One region of the Brevibacillus sp. HB1.4B genome, then DNA from elsewhere that is predicted to be linked to it. Evidence: riboswitches for the same ligand, from Rfam matches in the RefSeq annotation. Region 1 holds a riboswitch; each other region holds the start of a gene.

Region 1 (9,968 bases):
ATCTGGCTGCCTGAAATCTTGATGAATCCGTGGGTACAGCTCGCATTGGCAACACCGGTACAATTCATCATCGGAGCACAGTTTTACGTGGGAGCTTTCAAAGCCCTTCGCAACAAGAGTGCTAACATGGATGTGCTGGTTGCTCTCGGTACCTCAGCTGCTTATTTCTACAGTTTATGGGTCGCGATCAACTCCATCGGTGCTCATGGCGGCCATATGCTGGAGCTGTATTTTGAGACGAGTGCGGTACTGATCACGTTGATCGTCTTGGGTAAACTGTTTGAGATGAAAGCAAAGGGACGCTCTTCGGAAGCGATCCGCAAGCTGATGGGCTTGCAAGCAAAAATAGCAGTAGTCGTGCGGGATGGCGTCGAAATGACCATTCCTGTAGAAGAAGTGAGACTGGGCGACGTCGTTCACGTGAAGCCGGGCGACAAAGTACCTGTCGATGGCATCGTCATGGAAGGACAGTCCGCAGTGGATGAGTCCATGCTGACTGGTGAAAGTATTCCGGTGGATAAAGCCGCAGGCGATACCGTCATCGGCGCCACCTTGAACAAAAACGGCTTTTTGAAGGTCCAGGCAACCAAAGTCGGAAAAGAAACGGCTCTGGCGCAAATCATTAAAGTAGTGGAAGAAGCACAAGGAACAAAAGCACCGATTCAGCGCGTAGCTGACAGCATCTCGGGGATTTTTGTCCCAATCGTCGTAGGGATTGCCATTCTTACCTTCTTGATCTGGTACTTCTTCGTTATACCTGGCAATTTCGGTGAGGCTTTGGAAAAAGCAATTGCTGTACTCGTAATCGCTTGCCCGTGCGCCCTCGGTCTGGCAACACCGACCTCGATCATGGCGGGCTCTGGACGCGCAGCTGAGTTGGGTATCCTGTTCAAAGGCGGGGAGCATCTGGAGACTGCTCACCACCTGGATACGATCGTCCTCGATAAAACAGGGACTGTAACCAAAGGCGAGCCAGAACTGACAGACGTCATTACCATTGATATCGAAGAACAAGAGCTACTCTCTTTGGTCGGCGCCGCTGAGAAAAATTCCGAGCACCCATTGGCTCAAGCCATCGTTCGCGGAATTGCAGATAAAGGAATCACCTTGACGAATACAGATTCTTTTGAAGCCATTCCTGGTTTCGGTATCCAGGCAACCGTCGCTGGCAAAGAAGTACTCGTCGGTACCCGCCGCTTGCTGGAAAAACATCAAATTTCGTATCAAGCAGTGTCTGATACCATGCTGGCACTGGAGCGCTCCGGTAAAACGGCGATGCTCGCAGTCGTCGAAGGCAAGCTCGCTGGCTTGATTGCCGTAGCGGATACGATTAAACCGACCTCCAAGCAAGCTGTTCAACGCATGAAAGCAATGGGATTGACTGTGATCATGATGACCGGTGACAACCGTCAAACTGCTGAGGCCATTGCCCGTGAAGCAGGAATCGATCACGTCATCGCAGAAGTCCTGCCTGAAGGCAAGGCCGCAGAAGTGAAAAAACTGCAAGAACAAGGCAAAAAAGTTGCGATGGTCGGCGATGGTATCAACGATGCTCCTGCACTCGCTACCGCTGACGTCGGTATGGCAATCGGTACAGGTACAGATGTGGCTATGGAAGCAGCCGATATTACCTTGATGCGCGGCGAACTGACCAGTGTCGCAGACGCCATCGAGATGAGCAAACTCACCATCCGCAACATCAAGCAGAACCTGTTCTGGGCACTGGCCTACAACACCTTGGGCATCCCGATTGCCGCAATTGGCTTCCTCGCTCCATGGCTTGCCGGTGCTGCAATGGCCTTCAGCTCCGTATCCGTTGTACTCAACGCACTGAGACTGCAACGAGTGAAGCTGTAACAACAGTAACAAGCGGCTTTGTCCGCCTTACCTATACAACATAAAATGTAAGGAGAGATTGATCATGACAAATATCACATTGAACGTAGAAGGTATGTCTTGCAACAAATGTGTAGCGCGTATCGAGAATACATTGAAAGAACTGGGTGCAGAAGGCAAAGTGCACTTGGCTGATAAAAAGGTTGATGTTTCCTACAATGAGAGCACATTGACACTCGAAGCAGTAAAAGAAGCAATCGAAGACCAAGGCTACGACGTCGTTTAAGCATCGTGCTATTACTATCGAAAAAAGCTCCTGCCTGATTCCATGAGGCGGGAGCTTTTTGGCTGTTTTGCTTGGAGTAGCTGTAGGGGATGGGAAGAAGCCCATTTCCAGTCTACGCTTCGGCCTACGCCCCGCAAGGGGTTAGACTGTCCGCTCCGAAATGAATGTCGGGAGCGCTTCAAAAGTAGAGTTTCGAAGATGTATTCGCAGAGGTTGAAGCTGACAACCCCCGCCATTCATTTCTACGCTGAGTTGGGCTCCAGAGGCGCTAGGACTGGAAATGTTCTTCTTCCCAAGCGACTATTGTTTACATCTTGAAAGCAGCATTCAAGGGGGTGCTTCATTAAATGCATGTAGACTCCCAACAGCTCGTAGAGGAAACAGGAGAAATAAGCGAAGATCTTTGGACACACCTACCGAGGCGCAGTGAAAAAAAGAGAAACTGCCTTTAGCGTCCACCTCTGAGCCACATCCTGATGGACTACTTTGGACGCGGTTTCGCTTTTTTTCACGGAGCCGGGCACCGATGCTCCCTCGCAGGTGTTCCAAGAAGCTGAGCGTTTTCTCCTGTTTCCTCCCCACCCCACATGCGAGAGAGAATAACGCACGATTCCTTTAATCGAATGAGTAACCGAGAGCTAATCCAATCCGATTCATAAAGAAAGACAAAGTCCGGTTAAAACCGTGCTAAACGAACGTTCACAATAACTGGAAGCGAGCGTATAATCAAATCACAATCAAGCTTAATCAAGAAACAACACATACGGCCTAGTTCCGAGATTTTCGGAAGCGGGGGAACCAATCTTTTGGGGTTAATCCTGAGTGATCAGGAGGGATGAGGAAAAGTCTTCTCTGCCATCCTACCCGTCAGCTAACCTCGTCGGCCAAAGCAGGGAAGGTCATGGATGGATAAAGTCTAGGCATATAATACGCAACAAGGGGATTCCTTGCGGGCGTGTGATAGGCCGATGCAGGCTTTTTCTTTGGGACCTTTGTTCTGGAGAAAAAGGATGGATCGGCCTATTTTTTATGGAAATACCGATGAGCAGCTTACGCCATACAGACGTTATCGAAAAACGTGTGGATCGCTGGGAGGCAGTCGGTACGAGATAAACCGCTGACAATCGAAATCAGGAAGACAGAGTACAGGGAGTCCTGAAAAGGGATGCCAGGTATTACGTAAGCCTGCGGATTTTTTACACGAGTATAAATCAAGCGTGCCTGCTTGGTTTTGCTGGAGTGTGGAAACTTCGCAGGCTTTTTGCATTTACGAAAAAACGAAGGATGAGGGATACCATGCCCAAAATGAAGGTCCATCAACTGACAAAAGTGTTCGGCAAGCAGCCCGAGCTGGCCTTGAAGCTACTGGCAGAAGGACGTACGAAAGAACAAATTTACAAGCAAACGGGCCAGTCTATCGGGGTGAATCAGGTCAGCTTTGAAGTCGAGGAAGGTGAAATCTTCGTGATCATGGGCCTGTCCGGCAGCGGCAAGTCAACCTTAATCCGACTGTGTAATCGACTGATTGATCCAACGAGTGGAAGCATCGAGATCGACGGGGAAGAGATCGTGGACATGAAGGCATCGGCTTTGCGCGAGGTGAGGAGGAAGAAGCTCGGGATGGTTTTCCAAAACTTCGCCCTGTTTCCGCAGCGGACGGTACGAGAAAACGTCGAGTTCGGTTTGGAGATTCAACAAGTACCACCAGGACTCCGGCAAGAAAAAGCACGGGAAGCGCTTGCGCTCGTTGGATTAACCGAGTGGGAAAATGCGTACCCGGATCAATTGAGCGGAGGGATGCGCCAGCGAGTCGGATTGGCGCGGGCGTTGGCTAATAATCCAGATATTCTCTTGATGGACGAAGCGTTCAGTGCACTGGACCCGCTCATTCGAAAAGACATGCAGGATGAGCTACTGGAGCTTCAGATGACGATGAAAAAGACGATCCTGTTCATTACACATGACTTGCACGAGGCGTTGAGGCTGGGTGATCGGATTGCCTTTATGAAAGACGGACAGATCATTCAGATCGGCCGCCCGGAAGAAATCATGGCAGACCCAGCGGATGAATTCGTGCGGAAGTTCGTCGAGGATGCCGACCTGTCCAGAGTGCTCGTTGCTGAAAATGTGATGAAACGGGCAGAAGCAATCACGCCTGACAAAGGGGCGCGAGTGGCGCTGCAACTCATGATGGATAACGGTGTGTCCAGCTTGTACGTCGTGGACAAAAAGCGCACACTGCTCGGCTTGATTACGGCGTATGACGTATCACTCGCGATCGGTACGGGGGATTCACTGGAGACGATTATGAAAACCGACCTCCCTACTGTTTCACCTGACGCACGTCTGCACAGCTTGTTCCCGATGATGGCAGACCTGCACGTCCCGATTGCGGTAGTGGGCGAGCAGCAGCGTTTGTTGGGTGTCATCGTAAAAGGAGCGGTGCTAGGCGGGCTGGTAGGCAAAGTCAATGTCCAAGAACACCAGAGAGCAGAGGTGATGAGTGATGGACGTCGTGCCTAAGCTGCCGATTGGCGAATGGATGGAAGGGTTCGTGGAGGTGCTGGGCCAGTACAAAGGGGTATTGTTTGATCCAGTGTCTATCGTCATTTCTACGATGGTGACTTACTGTTCCACGGTTTTGGCAGAGATACCTTCGCTGATTCTCATCTTGCTGCTGGGGGCCGCTGCGTGGGTTTTTGCAGGGAGAGCGTCTATGGTCTTTACGGTTGTCGGACTTTCTCTCATTCACAACCTGGGGTACTGGGATGAAACGATGGAGACATTGGGACTCGTCCTCACTGCCACCATGATTTCGATCGCCATCGGGATTCCGGTGGGCATTCTTTGCGCGAGATACGATACGTTTCGCAATCTGGTCACGCCAATACTGGATTTGATGCAGACGATGCCAGCGTTTGTTTACTTGATTCCCGCGATCTTTTTCTTTGGCTTGGGTGAGGTGCCGGGAGTCATTGCCTCCGTTATTTTTGCTTTGCCGCCAATCGTGCGTCTCACGAACTTAGGCATACGTCAGGTGCCAGCGGAAATGGAGGAAGCAGCGGATGCCTTTGGCGCAACTGGGTGGCAAAAGCTCGTGAAAGTGCAACTGCCGTATGCGAAATCGACGATCTTGGCGGGAGTCAATCAGTGTATCATGCTCGCCCTGTCGATGGTGGTCATAGCGGCTATGATCGGGGCGAAAGGCTTGGGTGCAGACGTATATCGCGCCGTATCGCAAGTGGATATAGGAAGAGGATTCGAGGCGGGGCTATCCATCGTGATCATCGCTATCGTCTTGGATCGGCTTACTCAACATGCAGGAAAAAAGGAGAGAAACATATGATGAACAAAGCGGTTCCAGCTTTACTGGCAGTGATGATGGGAGCGACAGCTTGGCTCGCAGGCTGCTCCAGTCAAAACACAAACACACAAATACCGACAGCAACGGTAGTCGGTCCTATTCCTTCTGAGACGTCGGACAACGCGCTAGGAGAAAAGCTCGACTACAAAATCATCGGAATCGACGCAGGAGCAGGCTCGATGGTGAAGACAGAGGAAGTCATGAACTTGTATGGCTTGGATAAATGGCAGCTTGTTGAAGGCTCCGATGCAGCGATGACAGCAGCTTTGATCAAGGCGTACGAAGCGAAGGAACCGATTATCATTACGGGCTGGACGCCGCATTGGATGTTTAAAAAGATGGATTTGAAATATTTGGAGGACCCGAAGAACGGCTTTGGCGGAGCGGAACAAATCCATACCATCGTGCGCAAAGGGCTGAAAGAGGATCAGCCTGCTGCCTATCAATTTCTGGATAAGTTCTGGTGGGAGCCAGCCGATATGGAGTCAGTCATGGTCCAAATGATTGACGGAAAAGATCCGGAAGTGGCCGCTGCGGAATGGGTAAAAAACAACGAAGCCAAAGTAGCGAAATGGGTGGAGGGCATCCAGCCTGTCCAAAAAGAGAAGCTGACTCTCGCTTATGTAGCATGGGATTCCGAGATTGCCAGCTCGCACGTTGTAGAGCATGTGCTGGAGCAGAAGCTGGGGTATGAAGTCGAATTGAGTCAGGTGCAGACTGGACCGATGTGGGCAGGAGTGGCCATTGGGGATGTAGATGGGATGGTTGCGGCTTGGCTGCCGTCTACAGATACGAGCTATTTGAAAAAGTTTGGTGGGCAATTCGAGGATTTGGGTCCGAATCTCGACGGAACCAAAATAGGACTCGTGGTTCCTTCGTACATGAACATCTCGTCCATTGAGGATCTCCAATAAGGAAGGGAGGCGCTGCTATGAAGCATTATCTCGTAATGGGCAAGGGGGAAGCTTTCACTTCTTTTGTCCAGACACTAAGCTGTGACAGTTTGCCTGCTTTTTGGGGAAGGAATCCCGGTGCCTTTTCATTGACAGCGGGGCCTTGCGACAAGACGATTCAGCGTTTTTTGCCCATCTCATTTGACGAGTGCTACCGCGATCAGGAATCCTTGCTGCTCTACCATTCCGTCTACATCTTTCCCGATGAGTGGGCGGAGGGACGCGACTTCATTACACTGTTCAAGCAGCTTGGCACCTGCCGGATTTTTGTGATGACGCAGGAACATCGGAACGCGATGTTATACAAGGCGCTCGGGGCGAATCACGTCATTGTGAGCCAGCCCGGGTATAAAGGCTACGGCTGGTTGGCCGAACAGATGAGTGGGTAAGAGAGGAATAGAAAAGGCTCCGCCTGCAAATGAAGGCGGAGCCGCGCTTTGTAAAATTAGCCTAATATTTTTTCGAGGTCCTTGTCCAATACATAAACCTCGATCCGTTCACCCATTTTCGTGCTGATATCACTATGGCTGGATAGTACCTTGCAGCTTGTCAGCTTTTCTACGATTTCTTCCGATTCTTCGCTGTACATCTCACGGAGAACCTCGCGCATTTCTTTGACGATGCGGCGACCTTTATCGTGACTGGACAGATGCTTTTCTTCGACGGTGAGAACACCTTTAAATCTGACGATGACCATATCACCGACGATGTAGGTCTTCGCTTCCTGTGGACCTCGTCCAATCAGATCGCGCTGAAATTTTATGAATGCTTCGCTGATTTCGGCTTCCAGCTTTTTTTTGTTAGAGATGGCCAAACGCCATACCTCCCATAATTTATCATTGTGCCTAATATTACTCAGCCGTCTTGGGGCTGTCAACCTACGAAAAAAGAGGGGGGAGACATTCCTGTGGTGATCGTCTCCATTTTTGCTGTTGGTATTTTTCTCTATTTGATCTATGCGTTATTGCATGTGGAGGAGCTATGAAACAATTGATAGGAAAGGCTCTACTTGATAGTTTTCGCAAGCTGAACCCGTTGGTCATGAAATCGAATCCCGTGCTGTTTGTCGTAGAGCTCGGGACGGTTCTGATTTTGCTGATGCTGTTGTTTCCGAAGTATTTTGGTACGGAGGATCAGGTAGGGTGGAATACAGTCGTTTTTTCCGTTTTATTATTCACGGTGTTGTTCGCGAATTTTGCTGAGGCATTGGCAGAAGGACGCGGGAAAGCACAAGCAGATACATTGCGAAGGGCCAAGCGGGATACGGAAGCCAAGCGACTCAAAGCCGATGGCAGTGTGCAGGTGATTTCATCTGGCGAACTGCGTAAAGGTGATCACGTCTTGGTCGAAACAGGAGATATCATCCCAGGAGATGGTGACATTATCGATGGCTTGGCCTCCATTGATGAATCTGCGATCACGGGCGAGTCGGCTCCGGTCATCAAAAGGGCGGGCAGCGACCAGACGTCTGTAACGGGTGGGACACGTGTCATTAGTGACTCTATTATCGTGAAAATTACGACGAACCCCGGGGACTCTTTTTTGGATCGGATGATTATGCTCATTGAAGGGGCCAAGCGTCAAAAAGCACCGAATGAAATTGCCTTGAATACAGTTCTTATCGTCTTTACGCTTATTTTTTTGATTGTCGTCGTCACGCTGGTTCCGATTGCTTCGTATGTGGGTATCGAGCTGGATATCTCCGTCTTGGTCGTTTTGCTCGTTTGTCTCATTCCGACCACGATTGGCGGCTTGTTATCGGCCATTGGCATTGCGGGGATGGATCGTGTCACCCGCTTTGGTGTCATCGCGATGTCGGGTAAGGCAGTAGAAGCGGCTGGTGATGTCAACACGATCATTTTGGACAAGACAGGCACGATCACGTATGGTAACCGACTGGCGGCAGAATTCGTTCCTGTAGCGGGAGTCGACCAGAGGGAGCTGATGGAAGTCGCAGTGCTCACTTCGCTGTTCGATGATACGCCAGAGGGAAGCTCCGTCATGATGCTCGCCCAAGCAAATCAGGTTGTCTGCGATGTCAAAGCGTACGAAGGAGAGATTATCCCGTTTACTGCTGAGGAGCGCATGAGCGGTTTGAATTACAAAGGCGTCCACTATCGAAAAGGAGCAGTTAGCGCCATTAGTGCCTATGTCAGGGAGCGGGGGGGCATGGTGCCACCAGATCTTGAAGAAAAAAGCGCGCGAATCTCGCTGCAAGGTGGTACTCCACTCGCTGTATGCAAGGACAGTCAGGTTCTTGGCCTGATTTACTTGAAGGATACGGTGAAGCCCGGGATTCGTGAGCGTTTTGAAGAATTGCGGAAAATGGGCATTAGGACCGTCATGTGCACAGGCGACAATCCACTGACAGCGGCCACCATCGCCAAAGAAGCTGGGGTCGACGATTTTATCGCCGAGAGCAAGCCCGAGGACAAAATCAGAATCGTCCGGGAAGAGCAGGCACAAGGGAAAATGGTTGCGATGACCGGAGATGGCACGAATGATGCGCCAGCGCTGGCCCAAGCCGATGTAGGCATCGCGATGAACAGCGGGACAACGGCTGCGAAGGAAGCGGCCAACATGGTCGATCTCGATTCAGACCCGACGAAGATTTTGCAGGTCATTTCCATCGGGAAGCAGCTTCTCATGACCCGCGGCGCATTGACGACCTTTAGTATCGCGAACGACTTTTCCAAGTATTTTGCGATCATCCCTGCGATGCTGGTCGAGCAAGTACCCGAGATGCAGCTTTTGAACATCATGAACCTGCAGTCTCCGTCTAGTGCTGTTCTATCCGCACTTTTATTCAATGCGATTATTATCCCACTCTTAATCCCGCTGGCATTGCGGGGAGTGCGCTATGTGCCCATGAATGCGAACCAGCTTCTCGTCCGGAACTTGTTGATTTACGGCGTAGGAGGAATCATTTTTCCGTTCATCGGAATCAAGCTGATTGATATGGGACTGCAACTGTTCTGGTAACCAAACAGCTATGAATGACATACGGAGGTGTACTCACGTGAACGTATCGTTGCGTTCCAAAATCATGTGCGGCTTTGTCGCTACGGCCCTGCTAATCGGAGTGCTGGGGCAGCTCTATTACACAAAGCTGGTTGAAATCAATGCGCGCTATGATGCCAGTTTGGGACTTGGAGAAGAAGCAATCAGGCAAGTAGAAAAGAGTGTGCTTGAGGAGCTTTCCTACATTTATGTGACGAGTGTTGGGATGTTTGTTTTGATCATCGGATTGGGCTGGATCATCTCTGGAAAAATTAGCCGATCCATTCGTGTCATTGCCGATGCGACAGAAACAATGGCAGCAGGAGATTTGACAGGAGCAGAGATTCAGATCGCCACGCAGGATGAGGTGGGGCAGGTAGCCCAAGCGATTAACCAGATGGCGCGGAATTTACGCAATTTGATCGGGCAAATCAGTACGGGAGCGGATCATGTTGCGAATGCTTCTGAGGAGCTGGCGACGAATGCCTTGCAAGCAACGGAAAACAGCCGATCGGTTGTCGCAGCGATG
Region 2 (9,968 bases), on a different contig from region 1:
ACGACGAGTGCTAGAATATGAGCTTTTGCTACGACACGATCAGGCGTGACGACACCTAACTCTATCCCTCGCTCTAATAAGGAACTAAAGCCCTGCAAAAAATCTTCTTGCATCATACGTAGCTTGTCACGGTACTTCTCTTTTTGACTGACAGACAGCAGAAATTGATTGAAGACACGTAAAAAGGCATAATCCTCTTCCTCGCTCGGCAATAGCTTCAACCCAGATTCGATAAGAAGTTCCGTGAAATTGTCAGCTGTAAAATCTGTAACCGTAAAAAAATGAGAGAATGTATAATTTCCAAACAGTTGTTCAAACAAATAATCGAGAAGTGCGTCCTTTGATGCAAAGTGGTAGTAGATCGCCGGCTTCGTGATCCCTACTTCTGTAGCGATCATCGTCAGGCTCGTCTTTTCAATCCCATTCTCCGCGAATAATTGATAGGCTGCTTCTACAATATGTTGATGTGTTTTATTATCTTTTGACATGAATGACGTCTCCTTTGGCAAATCGATCCCATACGTTTTAGCCTACTGATTGTTAAGTCAAATTGCAACCGGATACAACAAAAGAGCTTTACCATGGCTTCGGCAAAGCTCCGCTGTTCATTCAGTCTTATTGTTGACTCGGGTCATCAGTAAGGCTTGGACGGACGGGACTTCTGTTCGGCTTCCTTGACAGCCGCCCAGGGATTCGTTGCGCCCATCGGTCCGCCCATCTCTTTGCTATTTCCGCCATTGCCCTGTGCGACTCCAGCTTTCAAACGCTGACCGTACTCTTCGTCACATTGCGAGAAGAATCCAAGCATTTTTTCTTGAATGCGAGGATCACAGGAGAGGAGTGCATCCGTCAGATTGGCAATGAGATCTTCTCTTTCCCAGTCTTCCATGAGGCGATAACGTTCTCCCGCCTGTTTGAAATCGTTGGTGCGATCAATTTTTTGACGAACGACCTTCCCTTCTACTTCTGGCTGATGATCAGGAGCGGCTTGCTTGGCTTCCTGCAATCCGCCAATCGTCGATGGCTCATAGTTAATATGCCGCTGCGCTCGATCTACATGGTACAGCATTTGACCGCCTTCCTGGTTGGTAGCGACATGCTTTTTGGGAGCGTTGACCGGAAGCTGCAAGTAGTTGGCGCCAACCCGATAACGCTGCGTATCGGAGTAGGAGAAGGTCCTTCCTTGCAGTAGCTTGTCATCAGAAAAATCAAGTCCATCCACTAAAACACCTGTCCCAAATGCTGCTTGCTCGACCTCTGCAAAATAGTTGTCCGGATTTTTATCCAGTACCATTTTGCCGACAGGAAGAAACGGGAATTGATCTTCGGGCCATATTTTCGTTGGATCAAGTGGATCAAAATCGAGCTCAGGGTGATCGTCATCACTCATGATCTGGACGCACATTTCCCACTCCGGATATTCTCCTCGCTCAATCGCTTCGTACAAGTCCTGTGTGGCATGATTAAAGTTTTTCCCTTGAATCTCTTCCGCCTGTTTTTGTGTCAAATTTTTAATCCCTTGCGTTAACGGCTGCCAATGGTATTTGACCAGGACCGCTGTTCCTTCATGGTTTACCCACTTGTACGTGTTTACGCCAGAGCCTTGCATTTGCCGATAGTTCGCTGGTATTCCCCACGGGGAGAACAAAAACGTGATCATATGCATGGCCTCAGGCGTGTTCGAGATAAAGTCAAAGATCCGTTCCACGTCTTGTATGTTTGTGACAGGATCAGGCTTGAACGCATGTACAAGATCAGGAAACTTCATCGCATCCCGAATGAAAAAAACTTTGAGGTTATTGCCAACCAGATCCCAGTTCCCGTCCTCTGTATAAAACTTCACCGCAAACCCACGTGGATCGCGCAATGTTTCGGGAGAATGTGTGCCATGAATAACCGTAGAAAACCGTACAAACACAGGCGTTTTTTTCCCCTGCTCCGAAAACAGCTTTGCTCTCGTGTACGTAGAAATCGGCTCATCACCAGCGGTTCCATATGCTTCAAAATAGCCACGCGCTCCTGCTCCTCGGCTATGCACGACACGCTCAGGTGTTTTCTCCCGATCAAAATGTGTGATTTTTTCCAGAAAGTCGTAATTCTCCAGAACCGTTGGCCCGCGATTTCCAACGGTCCGCAGGTTCTGGTTGTCTGTAATCGGATGGCCTTGGCGATTCGTCAGGATATTTTCTTCTGACTGGTTGATGGACTTGCTGTTGTCATCCATATGAATCCTCCCTGTCCAGTTTTTCTCATGTATGGTTCATAACCATGGTTACCGAATGAGGGATTCTTTATGCGAAAAGACTAATTAGCTTCGTAAGCAAAATCATCGTTAAGCACTGGAACCGTGAAACTCTGATTCCATTCCGCTGCAAGTGCGACATCTTCCGGGTATCCCTTGCTGATCAGTTCTTGGCCAGAAGCACATTTCTGCAAATAAGCAAGAAGATGATCTTGGGCTGATCGGAAAGCTGCCACCGCCATTTTGGCCTCTGGTGACAATCGATATTCCTCCAATTCGTGAAGCAGCGCACCTGCCGCAATCATATCCTCAATAGCGGGTCGCAATGCTCCATTTCCCCATCGTTCACCGCAAGCAATAACCGTCACAGATCCTTTCTGCTGTTGTATGTATCTGGCGACGGATGATGCATTTCGCAAGGCACGCAGCGATTACCTTCGCACCTGTTTTCTTTGCCAGCAAGGTACAGGTCGATCCATTTGGCGAGGGCAACACCATTCTACTTCCCATCGGAACCATTTTCAGACAGGCGGGTGAAAGGGAGATTGGTTCTCCACGTTTTCCAGCAAGAAGCGCTGCTTTTTGTTTAGCGAATGCTACGGCTGACTCCTCCTTCACCTGATAAGGATAGACGATCCCTCCACGTCCCGTTACGATATCGACACACGTGCTGAAGGAGAGCACATCGATAATGACGATCATATCCGATGCTGCCCCGACCTGTTCCACCCCTTCGTATCCCCAATCAAATCGAGCCGTATAGTTTAGTTGTTTGCATACAGGCGTTTCTCCCAAAACCTCCACCATCCTCTATCAAAAATAGTTACTCGTCCCCTTACGTTCGCCGTTACAAATCAAGGCAAGAAACAATATCGTATTATTGTCCCACTAGAATACTCAAGAATGGAGTGAACATGGATGTCTGAAATCGAATACGACGACGATCAAGGTGTTACGGAAAAAAGAAGTCACAGACGCCCACGAAGAAATACTGTGAGAACAACTGGTATTTTGCAAAATAACCTCGCTGTTGCTCTCACCGCTCACCTCGACCTCGTAAATCTGAACACAGAAGAGGTTGAAGTACGTGTGCAAGTATTGAACTGGGGTAATGCAGTTACGCAAACGAATCCAGTTAGCACCTTGCTTGACATCACGCAATTTATCCCTGCGAATACTCGCACTGCTTTCAATGCGCTGGTCCCCGCTTCTTTCCACTATGAAGTGCGCCTTACCGTAGCAGAAAACAACAGAAATGTCCTTCTCACCACTTATGGCCGTACTTCTATCGGTGGCGGTCAAGTTGTTGGTCTTTCAGTTCTTGACAGTCAATTCCAAACTGTCGAAATCGAAACTTGTATTTAACTACTTTGTAGGAAGAAAATGAGGAATTATGGTGGGACGCCATAGTTCCTTTTTTTATCCATTCGCATGCAGGAACAGGCGCTGAGGACGATCCCAACGCCTTTTATAATGCTCCCATAGACTTGAGACACGGGAGGTTAAAAAATAAGTTATAATAAGAGCATGGAAAAACGGAACCAATATACCTCAGAGTTTAAAACAAAGGTTGTCCTGGAGGTCCTCCGGGAGGAGCAGACCGTGAACGAAATTGTTGGCAAGTACGAAATGAGTCTCTAAATGAAGCAAAACCCGATCAATTTTACGCCCATACTATCGAAAAAATCGCATCCTAAACACTAGGACTACGAAAAGGAGGACATAACTTATTCCTCAAAAAATCGTGTCTTGACAACGGGGAGCATTACATTTTACTACTACGACCACGACAAAAAAAACTGCCCTCGAAAGGACAGTTTCTTTTAAAAGGAGACTTACAGTTTTACTACGTTCTCAGCTTGTGGGCCACGGTTGCCTTGAACGATGTTGAATTGAACTTTTTGACCTTCGTCCAAAGTTTTGAAACCGTCACCTTGGATTGCGCTGAAGTGTACGAATACATCGTCTCCGCCTTCTACTTGAATGAAACCGAAACCTTTTTCTGCGTTAAACCATTTTACTGTTCCGTTCGTTTGCATTTAAAAAAACCTCCAAAAATTCAATTTGAATATGCTAGTCATATTTACCGAAGCAAATAAAGCTCACATATCATGAAGAAATACCAGATCATGTGCTATGATACGCCTTCATGATACGTGAATTTTACCTACTCAGCAAATATACAAATGTCATGGGACGGAACTGCAAAATTAAAAACTAAACCTTTTGAAAACCTAAAACAATGAAAGCCCTTCCTCTCTTCCATCCTTGCGGCTCCGATGACCGCGCCAGTGTGAATCGGGGATTCAAAAATGTTATCCATCAGCATACAAACACCTCGATGAATGATTAGGTATCAATTTTTCAAGTAGCAATCTTATTCTACCATGGTTGTCCAAAAAAAGCAACCGTTCACCCTTATACTGGGAAGGCGATACTCTGTTACAATAGCATTGGGAGGGATTTCATTTGCAAAATCATACTTTGACAACCATTCAATTATCAGAAATGCTTGAAAAGAAAGTGCCTGTACTATTAGTGGACGTACGCGACGTCGAGAAATTTATCACCGGCAGCCTCGTTCACGAAAATGCATCGACCCGAAACGCACCCTATCTTCTAATGAAAGAACAGGATAAGCCGTTCGATGAAGAAACCGAAAAACTTGCGCAAAATGTGAAGATTGTTACTGTATGTACAACAGGTAACAAAGCTCAAAAAGCTGCCGCTCTTCTTCGTGAGCATGGTTTTCAAGCAAATGCATTGGAAGGCGGCTTAACCGCATGGAAGGAACAATCAAACGGAGCGAAATGAGCCTAATTTATCAACGATTCTAGCTTTTTGCCATATATTACTCCTTTATTTCGATTGGGATTGTCTGATATCGTTGTTCATGCCAAACGAAATAAGCCGAGACTTTCTGAAAAGGAAGTGCGGGGGACTTTTTAGTGGATGAGCAATTCCACATGGGGTGAATCGCCGAATTGGCGTAGGGTTGTTTCCTCAACCCGAATCCGACAACTAACCTCGTAGGCAAAAAAAAGGAGAGATTTGTTTAATGAAACGTTTTGGTTCTGTTACAATCGCGATGACTCTTGGTCTAGGCTTGGCTTTGACAGGGTTTGCTTCTTCTGCTTCCGCAGCATCTAACTGCCCATTGAAGAACGGACAATTCCAATTCAATGTGGGTCAAAATATGGGACAATTCCAAAAAGCACCAAATGCACAACAGTTCTTTAACTTTTATCAAAAGCAAGGCTTTGTTCCTGGCCAGTCACAAGCAGTACAGCCGATGCAACCTGTTAAGCAAGGACAAGCTACACCTGTACAACCATACCCAATTCAACCAGGATCTTTTCAATCAGCACCAGTTCAACAAACACCAGTTCAACCAGCACCAGCGCAACCTAGAAATAACGTCACTCAGCCTGCCGCTCCAGTAAATCAAGCGGAACAAGGAAAAACTGGTGATTTTGCGAAACAAGTCGCGGATTTGGTGAACCAAGAACGTGCAAAAGCAGGTCTCAAACCAGTTCAAATGGATGCAGCATTGTCCAAAGTAGCTTTGGCAAAAGCACAAGATATGTCTGCTAACAACTACTTTGACCACAACAGTCCAACGTACGGTTCCCCATTTGACATGATGAAGCAGTATGGCATTCAGTACTCGACTGCAGGTGAGAATATCGCCATGGGTCAACAGAGTCCACAAGAAGTTATGCAACAATGGATGAACAGTGAAGGTCACCGCCAAAACATTATGAACCCTGCGTTCACAAAAATTGGTGTAGGCGTCACAAATGGCTACTGGGTACAAGAATTTATCGGATAAAACGCATTGTACGAAACGAAAAGCCGGTGTCTCGTAATCGAGACCCGGCTTTTTCGTGTAGGCATCATTCCTGCTGTGCTTCGGATGCCTGCTTTTTGGGGGTACAGCAGCAGCTATCCTGCTCATTTACCAAAGCGACGTTCTTTTGATTCATTTTTTGCTTGGTTGGGTAAGCAGATACTTGCTGCAGCTCGGCATTGACATCAGACGATTGGTTCATCCGTATGGCCCCCTTGCCGTTTTTTGTGGTGCATCCTTAGTATGCTCGCGGTTGTAAAGGACTCATTCCTAAGGAACACTGGAAGCACATGCAAATGAACCTATCTGCTAATGATATGTTCAAGGTCTTTTAAGGCAGCCGCTGCTGCCGCGACAGGATCTGACTTTCCTCCAACGACCAATAAATCCCCCATGACATCTGTTTCTACCCATATGGCTTTTGTCGTACCTGATACAGATGCAAATGGATGGGTAAGATCCACTGCACAAAGCTCCACGGCTATAGAAAATGTGCCATTTGCTTCCTTTTGGATGGTTCCGATCAGCTTGGGAATCTTCGTATGCTTTTTCCATTTCTCGATTTGTAACGAGGTTATTTCGCGAATACTTGCGCGTGCGATATCAGTCAGATTTACTTGCGCACCAAAAGCGGCGTTTGCCAAGATCGTGAGCTTTGAAGCTGTATCCCAACCATCGATGTCGTAAGAAGGGTCCGGTTCGGCAATCCCCAACTTCTGAGCGAGCTCGACTGCTTCCGCACAGGTGAGCCCCTCTTCCATCATTTTTGTGAGCACGAAGTTAGTCGTTCCCGTAAAAATGCCTTCGACTCGTTTCACTTCACAGCCTGCCAAGTTATACTGCAATAGATCGATCGTCGGCAGGGCTGCTGCTGTTGCTCCACTCACTTTCAACGCGACGCCATGTTTTTTGGCTAGAGCGGCTAAGCCAGCATAATCGACAACAAGCGCACCTTTTGAAATCGCGATTGCATGTATAGCATTTTCCAATGCATAACGAATAAAAGTAAGACCGGGTCCTCCCTCTTTTTCAGAAGGACCAGCCTCGATGAGCACATCCGCTTGAACCGATTGGATAAATTCCAGCGCGTTCCATGATGGGTTCTTTGCTTGTTTTGTATGTGCATAGTCTTCCCATTTTCCTGAATCAATTCCGTTCTCATCATAGAGACCGGAAGCCGAACGAACGACTCCCACGAGTCTGACATCCGCTTGATATAGCTCGCGGTATCGGTCCCGTCGCTGCTCCAGCAGTCTGGCTACCTGCTGTCCTACTGTTCCAAAGCCTGTTAACATAATATTCCAACGCTTCATGAGTCAATCTCCTTGCTGTTTATGCTCTGTTTCTACTTTTAGTCTGTATCCAGTGCAAGTCCTTGCGATTCAGTTTCTTTCCTGTTTTTGCTGAGTAGAGCTCTTCTGTATGATCAATAAACAAAATTCCTTCCAAATGGTCCATCTCGTGCTGAATACACCGAGCGAGAAAATCTTCGGCTTCGATTGTCTTTGTTTCTCCTTGGCGGTTCAGCGTCTGAACTTTGACATAATTCGCCCGACGAACGATTCCAAACACACCCGGTATCGAAAGACAAGCTTCTTGCCCTTCCTGCTCACCTGATTTTTTCATCCATACCGGATTGATCAGTTCAATCAAGCCGCTACCACAATCCATCACAACTAAACGCTTCGGGATGCCAATCTGTATCGCGGACAAGCCTGCTCGACCTTTCCCAGCGTAAATCGTTTGGGCCATATCATCCAAAATCTTTTCAACCTGTGGAGTAATGGACGGTACTCTTTTTGAAGTTTCACGCAAGATAGGGTCCCCCAGGCGAACGATCCTGCGTTCAGCCATTTCCTTCTCCCTCCCGCATTACTCAGTTTTCGATTTCAAGGTAGCAAATCCGTTCCTCGCTGTCAAAAGGAACCTCGCAAAATCTGAAATATCCCGCTGGGCAAGGGTGACAAATGCATGTAGATACGCTATCTTTATTGGTAAACATAGATGTTTTCAAATGAAGAGGGAGGCTATCATGCATTCATTGGCATCAACGCTGAACCAAACCATCCAGCGGGAAAACCCGCACGTGTATGAAATGCTGTCTGACATCGCGAAACTGATTTATTTCCCAAAAGAAGGGATTCTCAGCCAGTCGGCAGAAGCGAAAGCAAAAGCGAAAAAGTACAACGCAACCATCGGGATTGCACTGGAAAACGGTCAACCGATGCACCTTAAGGTCATCCAGGATAACCTGTCTGCTTACCAGCCAAAAGACATTTACGAGTATGCTCCCCCAGCAGGAAAGCCTGAGCTGCGTGCAGCATGGCGTAAAAAAATGATTGAGGAACAACCTTCACTGGCTAACCATACGTTTAGTAACCCAATCGTTACAAACGCATTGACGCATGGCCTGAGCATCGTATCTGACTTGTTCGCTGACAGCGGCGACAGTGTCATCATCCCGGACAAAAACTGGGAAAACTACGAGCTTACTTTTTCGATCCGCCGTGGTGCGGAAATGGTCTACTATCCATTATATAACGACGAGATGAAATTTAATGCTGCTGCTTTGCGTGATGCCATTCTCGCACAAAAAGACAAAGGCAAAGCCATCGTCGTACTCAACTTCCCGAATAACCCAACTGGCTATACACCAGGTCCAGAGGAAGGAAAACAAATCGTCGCTGCACTCAAAGAAGGCGCCGATGCTGGAATCAACATTGTCGCAGTGACAGATGACGCGTACTTCGGCTTGTTCTTCGAGGACTCCATGCACGAATCTCTCTTCGCTAGCCTATGCGACGTTCACCCGCGCATTCTGCCTGTAAAAGTAGATGGGGCTACCAAAGAGGATTACGTATGGGGCTTCCGTGTTGGCTTTATTACGTATGCATCTCCATCCAGCGACTTGCTCAGCGCTTTGGAGCAAAAGACAATGGGAATCATCCGCGCGACTCTTTCCAGCGGATCTCATCCTTCCCAAACGTTCGTACTGCATGCAATCACAGCTCCGGAGTACAAAGCACAGAAGCAGGAGAAATTCGATATCATGAAAGGCCGTGCCAACCGCGTCAAGGAAGTGCTCGACAGCGGAAAATACGCTGACGTGTGGACTTACTATCCATTCAACTCTGGCTACTTCATGTGCCTCAAGCTAAAGACTGTCGAAGCGGAAACATTGCGCCAGCACTTGCTGGAACAGTATGGCGTCGGTACGATCGCTCTTGGTCAAACTGATTTGCGGATCGCCTTCTCTTGCATCGAAGAAGAAAACATTGCGGACTTGTTCGATTTAGTCTATAGCGGTGTGAAAGATTTGGAAAATGCAGTAACCAAATAACAAGCTCTATTGCAAATGCGTCTTGATCTCGTGTCAGGGCGCTTTTCGTTTTCTTCCAAAAAAAGACCCCGATACCCAAGGAAGTATACTTGCGAGGGTTTCCGAGACCTTTCCATCATGCTATTTCCATTCGCTTTCAATCGACGAACGTATACTGTTCAAAGAAAATAAAGTATTAGACTGATGTTGTTGATCTAATCAGTTTTTTTCGTTGCAAAATCTACTGCCTTCGTAAAATTAGTTTTAGATTATCCTTGTTAAATGAGCCAGAGGCAGTCCAAGACACGATAATAAAGTCCTAGAATCCCTCTGTATCATTGACCTAACGAGCCCGTTCGTTTAATGTTCCGTGGTGGCTTGCTTCACTACCCAAAAGGAGCCTGTAGAAGATCAAGAGATTCAATAATACGTTGTTTCACCCATACATGTGTAAACTCTCAGCTGCTAAACTACAAGTAGAAATAGAGAGGAAGGAAGAAAAACGTGAAATGTTTATTCTTACTCTTTTATACTCCATAAGAAACTAATTTTGTTTC
Region 3 (9,968 bases), on a different contig from region 1:
TGGCATCATTCGCCAGGCTCTTCCCCTACTCTTGTTTTCTTTTTTTCATACGTAAAATAATGCCGTCAATGAGCAGTCCAATCCCCGCTCCGTAAAAAGGGGCCGCAAACCGAGTTCCTTCAGCAAGCGGCAGGTCTTTCAAATACACGATAAACACCCCGATTATAAAACCGATCATCGTGTAGCGCAGCCGGGTCGCCCCCATCAAACGACACTCCCTTTCACGCTACTTCCCGAATTTATTTGGCATTTTCATGTTTTTCATCGTACGGCTCATTTGTTTAAGCTGCTTTTGGTTGAGATTCATCCCCATTGAACGGGCCATGGCTTGAAGCTGCTTGTCGTCCATTTGCATGTTGGACATTTGTTTTTTCAATAAATAAGTCCCTCCATAAAATCCACCAGCGAGACCGATTAACAATGTAACAATTGGAATTACCCAGTTGTACCAAGCCATCAATACATTACCATCCTCTATACGTAATTATGAACTCTTTTATTGTACCATAGTTGAGCTATCTTCTGTAAATTGTGATTAGAAAACTTGGAAAATGAGAACACTGCCCTCAACAATATCTTTGTCTCAAGCATATTCTAATAGCAAGAGGTGAAGCAACTATGGCTCCAATTGTGATTCTGGACGCTGGACACGGTGGCAGCGATCCAGGTGGAGGAAACAACACGCAGTTTACCGAGAAAGATATGAATTTGCAAATATCGCTCTATCAATATAATCGCTTTTTGGCTCTAAATATTCCTGTCGCTATCACACGGACAACCGATGTGACTCTGACAAGTGAAGCTCGGACTGCTCTGGTTCGCAACAGCGGTGCTCGCTACTGTATAGCGAACCACATTAACTCAGGTGGCGGTCGAGGCTCCGAGGTCATTTACTCGATTTACGGGTCCCCAACCTTTCCCCAATTGATCCAGGATGCCCTGGCAGCGGAAGGGATGCCAAATCGACGCATTTTTACGCGGACACTGCCAGATAATCCTCGGCTCGATTACTACTTCATGCACCGGGAGACTGGCAGCGTAGAGACGGTTATCGTCGAGTATGGCTTTGCTGACAATGCTTTGGACGCAAATAAACTGCAACAGGATTGGCGAGATCTCGCGGAAGGGGTAGTCCGAGCATTTTGCACGTACGCCAAACTTCCCTACCAGCCCCCTACGTCTCCTACTTCTACTCCAAAACCTACTGCAGCACCGACTCTTGCTCCCACCACTTCTCCTGGAAACGGGACGGTCCCTGACTGGAAGCAGGAAGCTGTCAACTGGCTGTATGATCAAGGCTTATTAACCGACGAACAATGGCGTAAGCAGCCTGACCAGCCTCTGCCGCTCTGGGCACAGGCTGTCATCCTAAAACGTTTATTCGAAAAGCTCAAAACGTAACGTAACGTCTCCGTTTAATCGTCGGTCTTAAAACGGGTCAGCGGCGTATCCATTAAGCCCGAATAATTTCTCTTTGCTGGCACACTCACCAATTCGTCCTCTGGGTAGCGGTAGGCGGTTAACATTCCGCCGAACACACATCCTTGGTCGATGTTGATGGTGCCATTTTTTCGTTTTGGTTCTGGATGCGGATCATGTCCCCATACGATGATGGGCGAGGTCACTTTTCTCTCTTTTGCCCATTCTCTGCGGATCGGGCGTCCATCTGGTCCCGTCCCTGCCACATCGCCATATCGGCAAAACGTGTAGACCGCAGGTGAATCCATCCCTATGTAATCATCACGAATCCCCGCATGAACGGCGACTGCTACTATTTTTTCATTCCGTTTGATGATCATGTGCGAAGGAGAAGAAAATAGCAATCTGCGACTCTGCTCTCGTAGCAAAGAGGCCTTCTTCGGCCCGTATTCTTGCTGATACAGCCGAATCTCCTCTTCTACCTTTTCATCTCCATGTGCCAATGTCACTGGTCTGCCATCCAACCAGCGGGCTACTTTCCACCCATGATTACTATCCACCATCTCAGCCAGGCCTGCCGTGACATGATGGTGAAAAAATTGCAGCATTTTGATTGAGTAAGGTCCACGACTCGTGATATCACCGAGGGAAAGGAGCTTTCGGCCGTGGGGATGGCGATAGGTCCCGTCTGGGGTTTGTTCATATCCCAAGCGTTTGAGCAATTCTATAAATTCGTCGTAACAGCCGTGAACATCTCCAACGATATCCACACCATCGTCAGCCGAAAGCACCTTGGAGCGTGTTTGAGGTTTGTGCCTCATAACCCGTCCCTCCTTTCCGTAATCTCTCATTCGTTACTTACTATCTTTACCACATCTACGAAAAAAACTCACGGTTTGTATACAAGAAAACTGTTTAAACAAGTAAACGCGCGAAAGAGCCCCTATTTACCGAGGAGCTTTTTGGCGCGTTTACTTATACATGATGCTATGTGATTAGCCTAAGCTATGCGTATGCACGTAAATGGCCGCTTGCGTGCGATCCTCCACATTAAGCTTGGCAAGAATGTTACTCACATGAGTCTTGACCGTTTTGATCCCGATAATCAGCTCATCTGCAATCTCCTGGTTGGACTTGCCCTGACCGATCAGCTTCAAAACCTCCAACTCGCGGGGTGTCAGTTGCTCATGGGGATGGGACTCTTGACCGTGACGGAAACGGGCCATGATTTTTCCTGCTACCCTCGATTCCAAAACTGGCTCACCCGCCGCAGCAGAGCGGATTGCCTTTGCAATCTCGGCTGCACGCGAAGTCTTCAGCAAGTAGCTGAATGCCCCCGCTTCAATGACCGGATATACCTTTTCGTCATCAATAAAGCTGGTCAAGACGATAACCTTACTGGATGGACAGCTTTCACGAATACGCCGAGTCGCTTCCACACCGCCGATGCCTTCCATAACTAAATCCATCAAAACGACATCCGGGCGCAGTTCTTGCGTCATCCGCACCCCTTCTTCTCCACTGCCTGCCTCTGCTACGACTTCAATATCGTCCTCTGTAGACAAATAAGCAGCCAGACCCATCCGAACCATTTCGTGATCATCTACCAGTAGTACCCGAATCACCTAGCCTTCACCCTTCCCGTTCCGTCTGTGACATTAGAGGAATACGGACCTCAATTTGCGTCCCCTTCCCAATTGCCGAGTAAATCTCCATGGAGCCTCCGACCTCTGCTACGCGCTCTTGCATGCTGCGCAAACCGTAGGACGTCATTTTCTCCCCATCCGGATCAAAACCAACACCGTCATCCGTTACTCGCAGGCGGACCTGCTCTTGCAGCGTAAACAGCTTCACTGTAATCTGGGTAGCTCTGGCATGCCGCAATGTATTGGACAAGGACTCCTGCAAAATACGGAACAAATGATCCTCAATTCCACTCGGCAAGCCTTCGACGTCTTCGATCTCCCAAGAAAGCTGCATGGTATTTTTACGCGTCAGCTCATCTAAAAGTTCCAGAATGGCTTCCTTCAATGACTTGTTTTGTAACGTAGCCGGGCGAAGATGCAAGAGCAATGCCCTCATCTCCGCTTGTGCTGCTGCTGCCATCTCTTCGACCAATTCAATCTGTTGTGCTGCACGTTGCGGATTTTTTTCTACAAGCCGTTTCATCGCCGCAGTCGTCATCGCGATGGCGAACAGCTGCTGACTGACTGCATCATGCAGTTCTCTCGCCAATCTCTGTCGCTCCTCTGTTACCGCTGCATGCTTCAATTGTTCTGCGAGAGCCGCATTGTGGTTCGACAGCCGCTGCAAAGATGCCACTTGCTCTTCCCATTGTGAAGCCAAGCGATTGATCTGCCATCCTAATTCGCCGACTTCATCGACGCCCAATTCTGGAACCCGATACGACAGCATCCCGCGCCCAAGCTTCATGGCAGCTTCCCACAATACACTGAGTCTCTTTTTCAACAAATTGCCAATGATATAGGAAATGATCAATGCCACTAAGACACCTGCAGGCAAAGAGACAACAAAAGCAGCAAGCTGAATCAAGCCCTCTGGATCGGCAGGCAGATTGATGCCTATATATTCTTGAAGCCACCACATGAAGTTGCGGTCGCTAATCATTTCGTTGTACCACCGATGAATCCCGGGGTGATCTCTCCATAAAAAGTATAGCCAAAAGAAACAAATAAACGCGGCAGTAATTGCACTGACGGCCAGTAACATGCCATAGCGCACGTATTGCCACTGAATACTTGCCAATCGCTGTCGACGCATCCGCCAGTACCTCCTAGATGTACTTGACTTTTATATCGCCGACAAGCAGCGAGATATGCAAGTTTACTTTTTGCAATGCTTCATCATACTGATCTGAACGAATCTTAACACTGCGATTGATACCTCCCTGACGGTGGCTTAGCACCTCCAGGTCACCAATACTCAACCCTGCCGTTACCGATACAGGAAGATCCACAGGGACATAAATCGTCACATCGCCTATCCAGCCCTCTACGACAAGAACTGCCTCATCCCGCATCAGCACTGCCCGGGAAAGATCAATCACAACATCCCCGATTCCATGCCAGACATGCAAGTGATTCAGTTCAAAACGCCCCGAGGTCAGGTGATAATCTCCAATCAGAGAACTGCGGGAATCTTTTGGCAACGTGTCGTCAGGTGATGAAGACATTCTTTCGTGATGTGGAATTTTGCCACCAACATGCTTCCATTTGTTCCAGCTGTCTATCCAAGGGCGCTCCTCCGTGGAAACCTTCACGTCACTCGGAATACTCGCATCACTTGTCACAATCGTCTCCGCAGCAGATGAGGTCCCCGTATCACCCAATGGTTGATTCACACGGTGATCTCGTCTGCTGTTCTTACCCCGAATCAACTGAAACCCGAAATAAATAAACACGATTGGCACTGCAATCTGGAACAAATCATCAACCCCGACACCAAACCACATATCCATCGCGATGATGGTCCCCAGAGAGAATAGAATCCCTCCGCCAATCCGATTTTTCTGCCCCCACAAACGAAGGCCGAAATAAATAAGCACCATCGGCCACAAATCAAACAGACCGAACGAAATGATACCCAAACTGTCTAATAAAAGGCCGATTCCCGTAAAAATAATCAGGATACCAGCCAACATTTTGTGCAAACGGGACAGTTTCACAAAAGTCTCCTCTCTCACGCCCCATGCTGATCGTTTTCACTTTGACCATTACGACATGTATAGATGAATGCAGGCGGAATGTTCAACAGGGTAAAGTCGATCTTGACCCAGGGAAAACGACCCTGCAACTCAGCTTGGAGTTGTAGCGAATATTGGAATGTAATAAACAGGCCCCCTGGCTTCAGTACAGATTGAACTTCGTCCAGAATTGCTGCCCGCAGCTCTTGTGGAAAATTGGCGAATGGCAGACCTGAGATAATAACATCTGCACCTGCAAGGTTCTGCTCCTCCAAGTAAGACCTAAGTTTAGTCGCTTCCTCCCTGATAGGAAGATCGGGAAAACGTGATTGAAGCATAGAGCGAAAATGGGGATCTCGTTCCACAAGCACGTAATGTGTGCCGGGACGCAAGCGCTGATAGATCGTTTGGGTAAATGCCCCTGTACCAGGTCCCAGCTCCAGGATCACATCGGTTGAAGCCCAATCGACGTTTTTCAACATTTGCTCACATAAAAAACGAGAGCTGGGGATTATACTACCGACGCGTCCAGGCTCAGCGATAAACCGCCGCAAAAAGACCAAGAAGTCCTGCAAGAATCGTACCTCCTAGGGGAAAAGCAGCCTGATGTACACAGGCTGCCGAATTGACACAATCTATTCTACACCTAGTCCCCCAGTTCCTGTCGAATTAGGATTGTACTGGTTTGGCTACCGGTGTTTTTACTTCATTAATGGATGCTTTGATGCTGGCAAGTTCTGCATCGAGATCATCCTTTTCCAGTTCAGACAAAGCGTTCTCCCAAGCGCGGTTCGTTTGGCTCCATTGTCCACTCATTTGCGCTTCTGCTTCCATGCGCATCACTTTTTCTTCCATGCGGGCGAAGCCACGGCCTGCGGACTGATTGCCGATACCGACAACTGCTTGATTGACTTGCTTTTGTGTACGAGCTACTTGTGCACGTGCCATCAGTGTGAACCTTTTCGCACGCATTTTATAGAACTCTTCCTTCAGCTCAGCCAGCTTCTCACGCATTTGCGAAGCTGCCTCGGATGCTGACAGGTAAAGACCTTCGTATTCAGCTGCACGGCCTTCGTACTGCTTCTTGTCAGCGAGTGCTCGACGAGCCAACTCGTCTTCTCCCTCAGTCAAGGCGAGCTTGACTTGACGATCGCGTTTTTCAATCAGAGCATTGGCTTCATCCAATTGCTGGCGGAATTTCTTTTCCAGTGCAACCTGACGGGCAACCGCTACTTCAACTTGTCCGATTTCTACTTCCATGTCACGCATATATTGATTCAGCATTACTACTGGATCTTCCATCGAATCCAATGCATCATTCACCGAAGCTACTGTCAGGTCACGCAAACGTTTAAAGATACTCATTATTTTTTCCTCCTCATCATATCACATCATATTGTTCATCCAAAAGACTCTTGCGACGTAGCGTTATTGTTGTCTTCGTGTTACATGTTTCTCCCAAGTGTCTAGCGTATCTTCCTTTAATACTTTTTGGGCCCATTCACGCTCCCAAGTAGGTGGAGCTTGCTTTGGTTCTTGACTGGGACGCAGTAAGCGATATCCCAGATAAATTACCCCAATGGCCAGAAGCGCGTGAAACAGTAGGTCAAGCTTGCCAATCAGCATCAGGAACCCGAATAGAAAGACGAGGATTCCCCAAAAGCGTGAACCGGTTTGTCCCATAATCTTTTTGGCACCGTATATCATGATCACACCGGGAATGATGAACCCGAGCAAGTCTCCGATATCGATACCCACCAGATCTAGAAGAACCAACCCACCGACTAGCAGCAGAACCAGCCCGAGTAGAACTTTGCCAGACCGTTCGCTCATTACTCGCTTACCTCCATTCGTTTTGCATGTGGTGCTTGTGGAACGTTATGCCCTTATTGTAGCCCTCGGTATAGGCTTCCCATAACGGGCGTGCGGTTGGTTTTTCCCTCCGCCCTTGGACGGAGACAATTTCCTGCCCTAATCGGACGAGCTGTCGCGCAAGGCAGAACAAGCCTGCGTCGAAAGGCGGCTTGCTCTGTCGAGCGAAAACGTTACAGCATTTGACGGTAATTTTGTGACGAATATGTGAACTAACGGATGAAAAAGAAGGAAAAAAAGGACTGGCGTAGAATCTTCGTAAGAGTGCGTGTAAAAAAACATCGAAAAATAGCCGAATTCCGCTTGGCGGAAACGGGGGAACCACGTTTTTGGGGTGAATGGTTGCTACTCCTAGCAGCCTAGGGCGTCCTTTCGACCGAACCCTTCAGCTAACCTCGTAGGCTCACGAAGGGAGCAGTTTCTTTTGCGCAAGGTGGTTTTATCTTTATTTATGGCTGGAATGCTTGCTATGGGGGCAGGCGCTGCACAGGCTGCTGAGGAGAATTCTCTCAATGAAGTAGTCAGCGACTTGTACGGTACCCCTTACAAATCTTCCGGCTCGTCCAAAAAGGGCTTTGACTGCTCCGGTTTCACGCGCTACGTATTTGATGCGTTAGGTGTAGACCTGCCTCACAATTCTGCTTCCCAGTACGAATTAGGTACAGAGGTAGCCAGAAAAGATTTGCAGCCAGGCGATCTCGTGTTCTTTAATACGAACGGTCGCAGCATTTCTCACGTGGGTATCTACATTGGAGACGGCACATTCGTGCACTCGGAATCTGGTCGTGGAGTCGTCAACACCAAGTTGAACGATCCATACTACTGGAGCAAACGTTATGTAGGCGCTAAGCGTCTCAGTGCTCCTGTTCTAGCGAAAGCAGAAACTCCGAAAAAGGTAAAAGCGGTGCAAGCTGCATCGTTGCCGGAAAAACCAGCTCAAAAATAGTCGTTCGGCAAAATAATAAAAAGCCAGGGACACAATGTCTCTGGCTTTTTCTGACGAAATTTAGTACCTGGTCTAAAGAGGTACCCTTACATATTAGAACAACTTAATAACTTACGGGGTTTCTTCCCCTGATGAGGTCAAAGCATGTTATGATAGACAAGACCCATTCTTTGAATGGTATTCCTTATTAATAGAAGTAACTGGGGGTTGTTCCGGTGAAAGATCACATTTTAATTGTCGATGACAATCTGGAGATTATTGAACTGCTAGAAGACATTTTGGAGAACGAGGGCTTCACCGTTTCCTCCGCAGAGAGTGGAGAAGATGCTCTCTCCCTGCTCAGCCAAGGAGAGCGACCTAACCTGATCCTTTTGGATATTATGATGCCCAACATGAGTGGCTACGAGCTCTGCTCTCAGATTCGCCGTGAGTGGGATTTGCCTATACTGTTTCTCAGTGCAAAAGGAAAAGCGGTAGATAAGGTAGTCGGCTTCGAAATCGGCGCAGACGATTACATCACGAAGCCTTTTGATACAGAAGAACTGCTCGCTCGCATTCGTGCCCACCTGCGTCGCTATGAGCGCATTCGCAAGCATACGGAAGAGCAGCCTGAGAAGGAAACAGCCTCTTCTCCGATTACCGTTTTGAAATTCAAGGACCTAGAAATTCATAAAGAAACGTATTCCGTTTATGTATGTAATCAAAAGATTGAGCTCTCTACAAAAGAATTTCAACTGCTCACATTCCTCGCAGAAAATGCGGGCATCGTCTTTACAAGAGAGCAAATCTATGACCGTGTCTGGGGATATGGTTATGGCTCGCTCAATACAGTGACCGTCCATATCAAAAACCTCCGGGAAAAGCTGGAAACAGAGCGTCAGTTTATTAAAACACAATGGGGGACAGGCTACGTATTTATCGGGGAGAAGCTTTAAATGAGCTTACGTAATAAAATTTTTCTCTCCTTCATTTCCTTGATCACACTCAACATCTTGTTGTTTAAATTTGTTTTTCAAGACATTATTGTCGCTCAACTCAAAAATGATCGGCATAATCAGTATCAGGCTGAGAAGGAAGCCGCAGAGAAGGTCATGCTCAATCAACTGCTTCTCGTCAGTAATTTCAAGGACCCAATCGAACGTTTGGAGCTTGAGAAGCAGTTGCCAGACGACGTGATGTACCGCATGCTCGTGAAGGATGCCAATGGAAACACCATCTACAGCAAAACATCGCGCGCCTATAATTTGAAAATGCCTTCTCCCTCCTCATCAAACCGTGGCGATTCTTCCAAGCAAAATGACCTCAAAGTGGTAGCTGAGTACCACTTTCAGCAGGAGCCACCGCGTACAGGGGAGATCGTTGTTTATTTCTACACAGATGATTACGACATGATGGCTACGACAGGGGTTTCCATGATGCTCTGGTTTATTTACGGAAGCATTAGTCTGGTGGGATTGGTTCTGCTCGCTTTGTTCGTTCGCTGGATACTACGGCCTGTGAACGAATTATCGCGCGTCACCCAAGAAATCCAGGAAGGGAAACGGTTAGTGACATTTACGTATCGCTCGCATGATGAATTTGGGCAACTCTTTCGATATTTCGGGGATATGGTTGATGAGCTTCGCTTAGCGGAAGAAAGACAGGCCGAAATGATTGCGTCGATCGCCCACGACTTCCGCACACCTCTCACCACGATCAAAGGGTATGCGTCATATATCGGCTCCGGTCGTGTGACGGATATGACCAAAATACAGAAACAGATGAGCAAAATCGAGCTAAAAACGACGGACTTGGAAAAGCTGCTCGATGAATTGCAGGACTTCACCGCCCAAAGCTCCGAAGTCCGACTCAACATTAATCGTATTCATGTCAAAAGCTTCTTGAGAGGAATCATTGAGGACTATTTGCCGAGGATTAAAGAGGCAGGCCTCACCTTTCACTGGAAGCTTCGTATCTCTAATGAACTACACATCGAAGCGGATGAGACCAAGCTGCGACGTGTCATGGAAAACCTGTTGAACAACGCCA

The links. Region 1 has a riboswitch for cyclic di-AMP ahead of HP398_RS26670 (quaternary amine ABC transporter ATP-binding protein). Riboswitches for the same ligand answer to the same signal wherever they lie in the genome.
Region 2: linked by a shared signal. The riboswitch ahead of HP398_RS04105 (CAP domain-containing protein) and the one ahead of HP398_RS26670 (quaternary amine ABC transporter ATP-binding protein) in region 1 are both predicted to bind cyclic di-AMP.
Region 3: linked by a shared signal. The riboswitch ahead of HP398_RS13015 (C40 family peptidase) and the one ahead of HP398_RS26670 (quaternary amine ABC transporter ATP-binding protein) in region 1 are both predicted to bind cyclic di-AMP.

What each region holds. Positions count from the first base shown of each region.
Region 1 is NZ_JABSUT010000013.1:157,232-167,199, reverse strand. It holds gene HP398_RS26680 (heavy metal translocating P-type ATPase) at 1-1,857, shown strand, start outside; gene HP398_RS26675 (cation transporter) at 1,922-2,122, shown strand; cyclic di-AMP (ydaO/yuaA leader) riboswitch at 2,878-3,024, shown strand; gene HP398_RS26670 (quaternary amine ABC transporter ATP-binding protein) at 3,419-4,645, shown strand; gene HP398_RS26665 (ABC transporter permease) at 4,629-5,468, shown strand; gene HP398_RS26660 (glycine betaine ABC transporter substrate-binding protein) at 5,465-6,400, shown strand; gene HP398_RS26655 (hypothetical protein) at 6,418-6,828, shown strand; gene HP398_RS26650 (Na-translocating system protein MpsC family protein) at 6,885-7,253, opposite strand; gene kdpB (potassium-transporting ATPase subunit KdpB) at 7,421-9,421, shown strand; gene HP398_RS26640 (methyl-accepting chemotaxis protein) at 9,459-9,968, shown strand, end outside.
Region 2 is NZ_JABSUT010000001.1:870,813-880,780, forward strand. It holds gene HP398_RS04075 (TetR/AcrR family transcriptional regulator) at 1-488, opposite strand, end outside; gene HP398_RS04080 (catalase) at 635-2,224, opposite strand; gene HP398_RS30800 (2-phosphosulfolactate phosphatase) at 2,305-2,610, opposite strand; gene HP398_RS30805 (hypothetical protein) at 2,588-3,049, opposite strand; gene HP398_RS04090 (hypothetical protein) at 3,161-3,607, shown strand; gene HP398_RS04095 (cold-shock protein) at 4,078-4,281, opposite strand; gene HP398_RS04100 (rhodanese-like domain-containing protein) at 4,712-5,056, shown strand; cyclic di-AMP (ydaO/yuaA leader) riboswitch at 5,141-5,293, shown strand; gene HP398_RS04105 (CAP domain-containing protein) at 5,301-6,074, shown strand; gene HP398_RS04110 (hypothetical protein) at 6,139-6,294, opposite strand; gene HP398_RS04115 (homoserine dehydrogenase) at 6,395-7,405, opposite strand; gene def (peptide deformylase) at 7,425-7,946, opposite strand; gene HP398_RS04125 (aminotransferase class I/II-fold pyridoxal phosphate-dependent enzyme) at 8,125-9,432, shown strand; gene HP398_RS04130 (NAD-dependent succinate-semialdehyde dehydrogenase) at 9,939-9,968, opposite strand, start outside.
Region 3 is NZ_JABSUT010000004.1:493,519-503,486, reverse strand. It holds gene HP398_RS13065 (hypothetical protein) at 26-205, opposite strand; gene HP398_RS13060 (YneF family protein) at 227-457, opposite strand; gene HP398_RS13055 (N-acetylmuramoyl-L-alanine amidase family protein) at 619-1,401, shown strand; gene prpE (bis(5'-nucleosyl)-tetraphosphatase PrpE) at 1,416-2,240, opposite strand; gene HP398_RS13045 (response regulator) at 2,415-3,044, opposite strand; gene HP398_RS13040 (HAMP domain-containing sensor histidine kinase) at 3,052-4,200, opposite strand; gene liaF (cell wall-active antibiotics response protein LiaF) at 4,214-5,104, opposite strand; gene HP398_RS13030 (class I SAM-dependent methyltransferase) at 5,119-5,697, opposite strand; gene HP398_RS13025 (PspA/IM30 family protein) at 5,792-6,487, opposite strand; gene HP398_RS13020 (LiaF transmembrane domain-containing protein) at 6,551-6,955, opposite strand; cyclic di-AMP (ydaO/yuaA leader) riboswitch at 7,275-7,414, shown strand; gene HP398_RS13015 (C40 family peptidase) at 7,419-7,940, shown strand; gene HP398_RS13010 (response regulator transcription factor) at 8,156-8,875, shown strand; gene HP398_RS13005 (sensor histidine kinase) at 8,876-9,968, shown strand, end outside.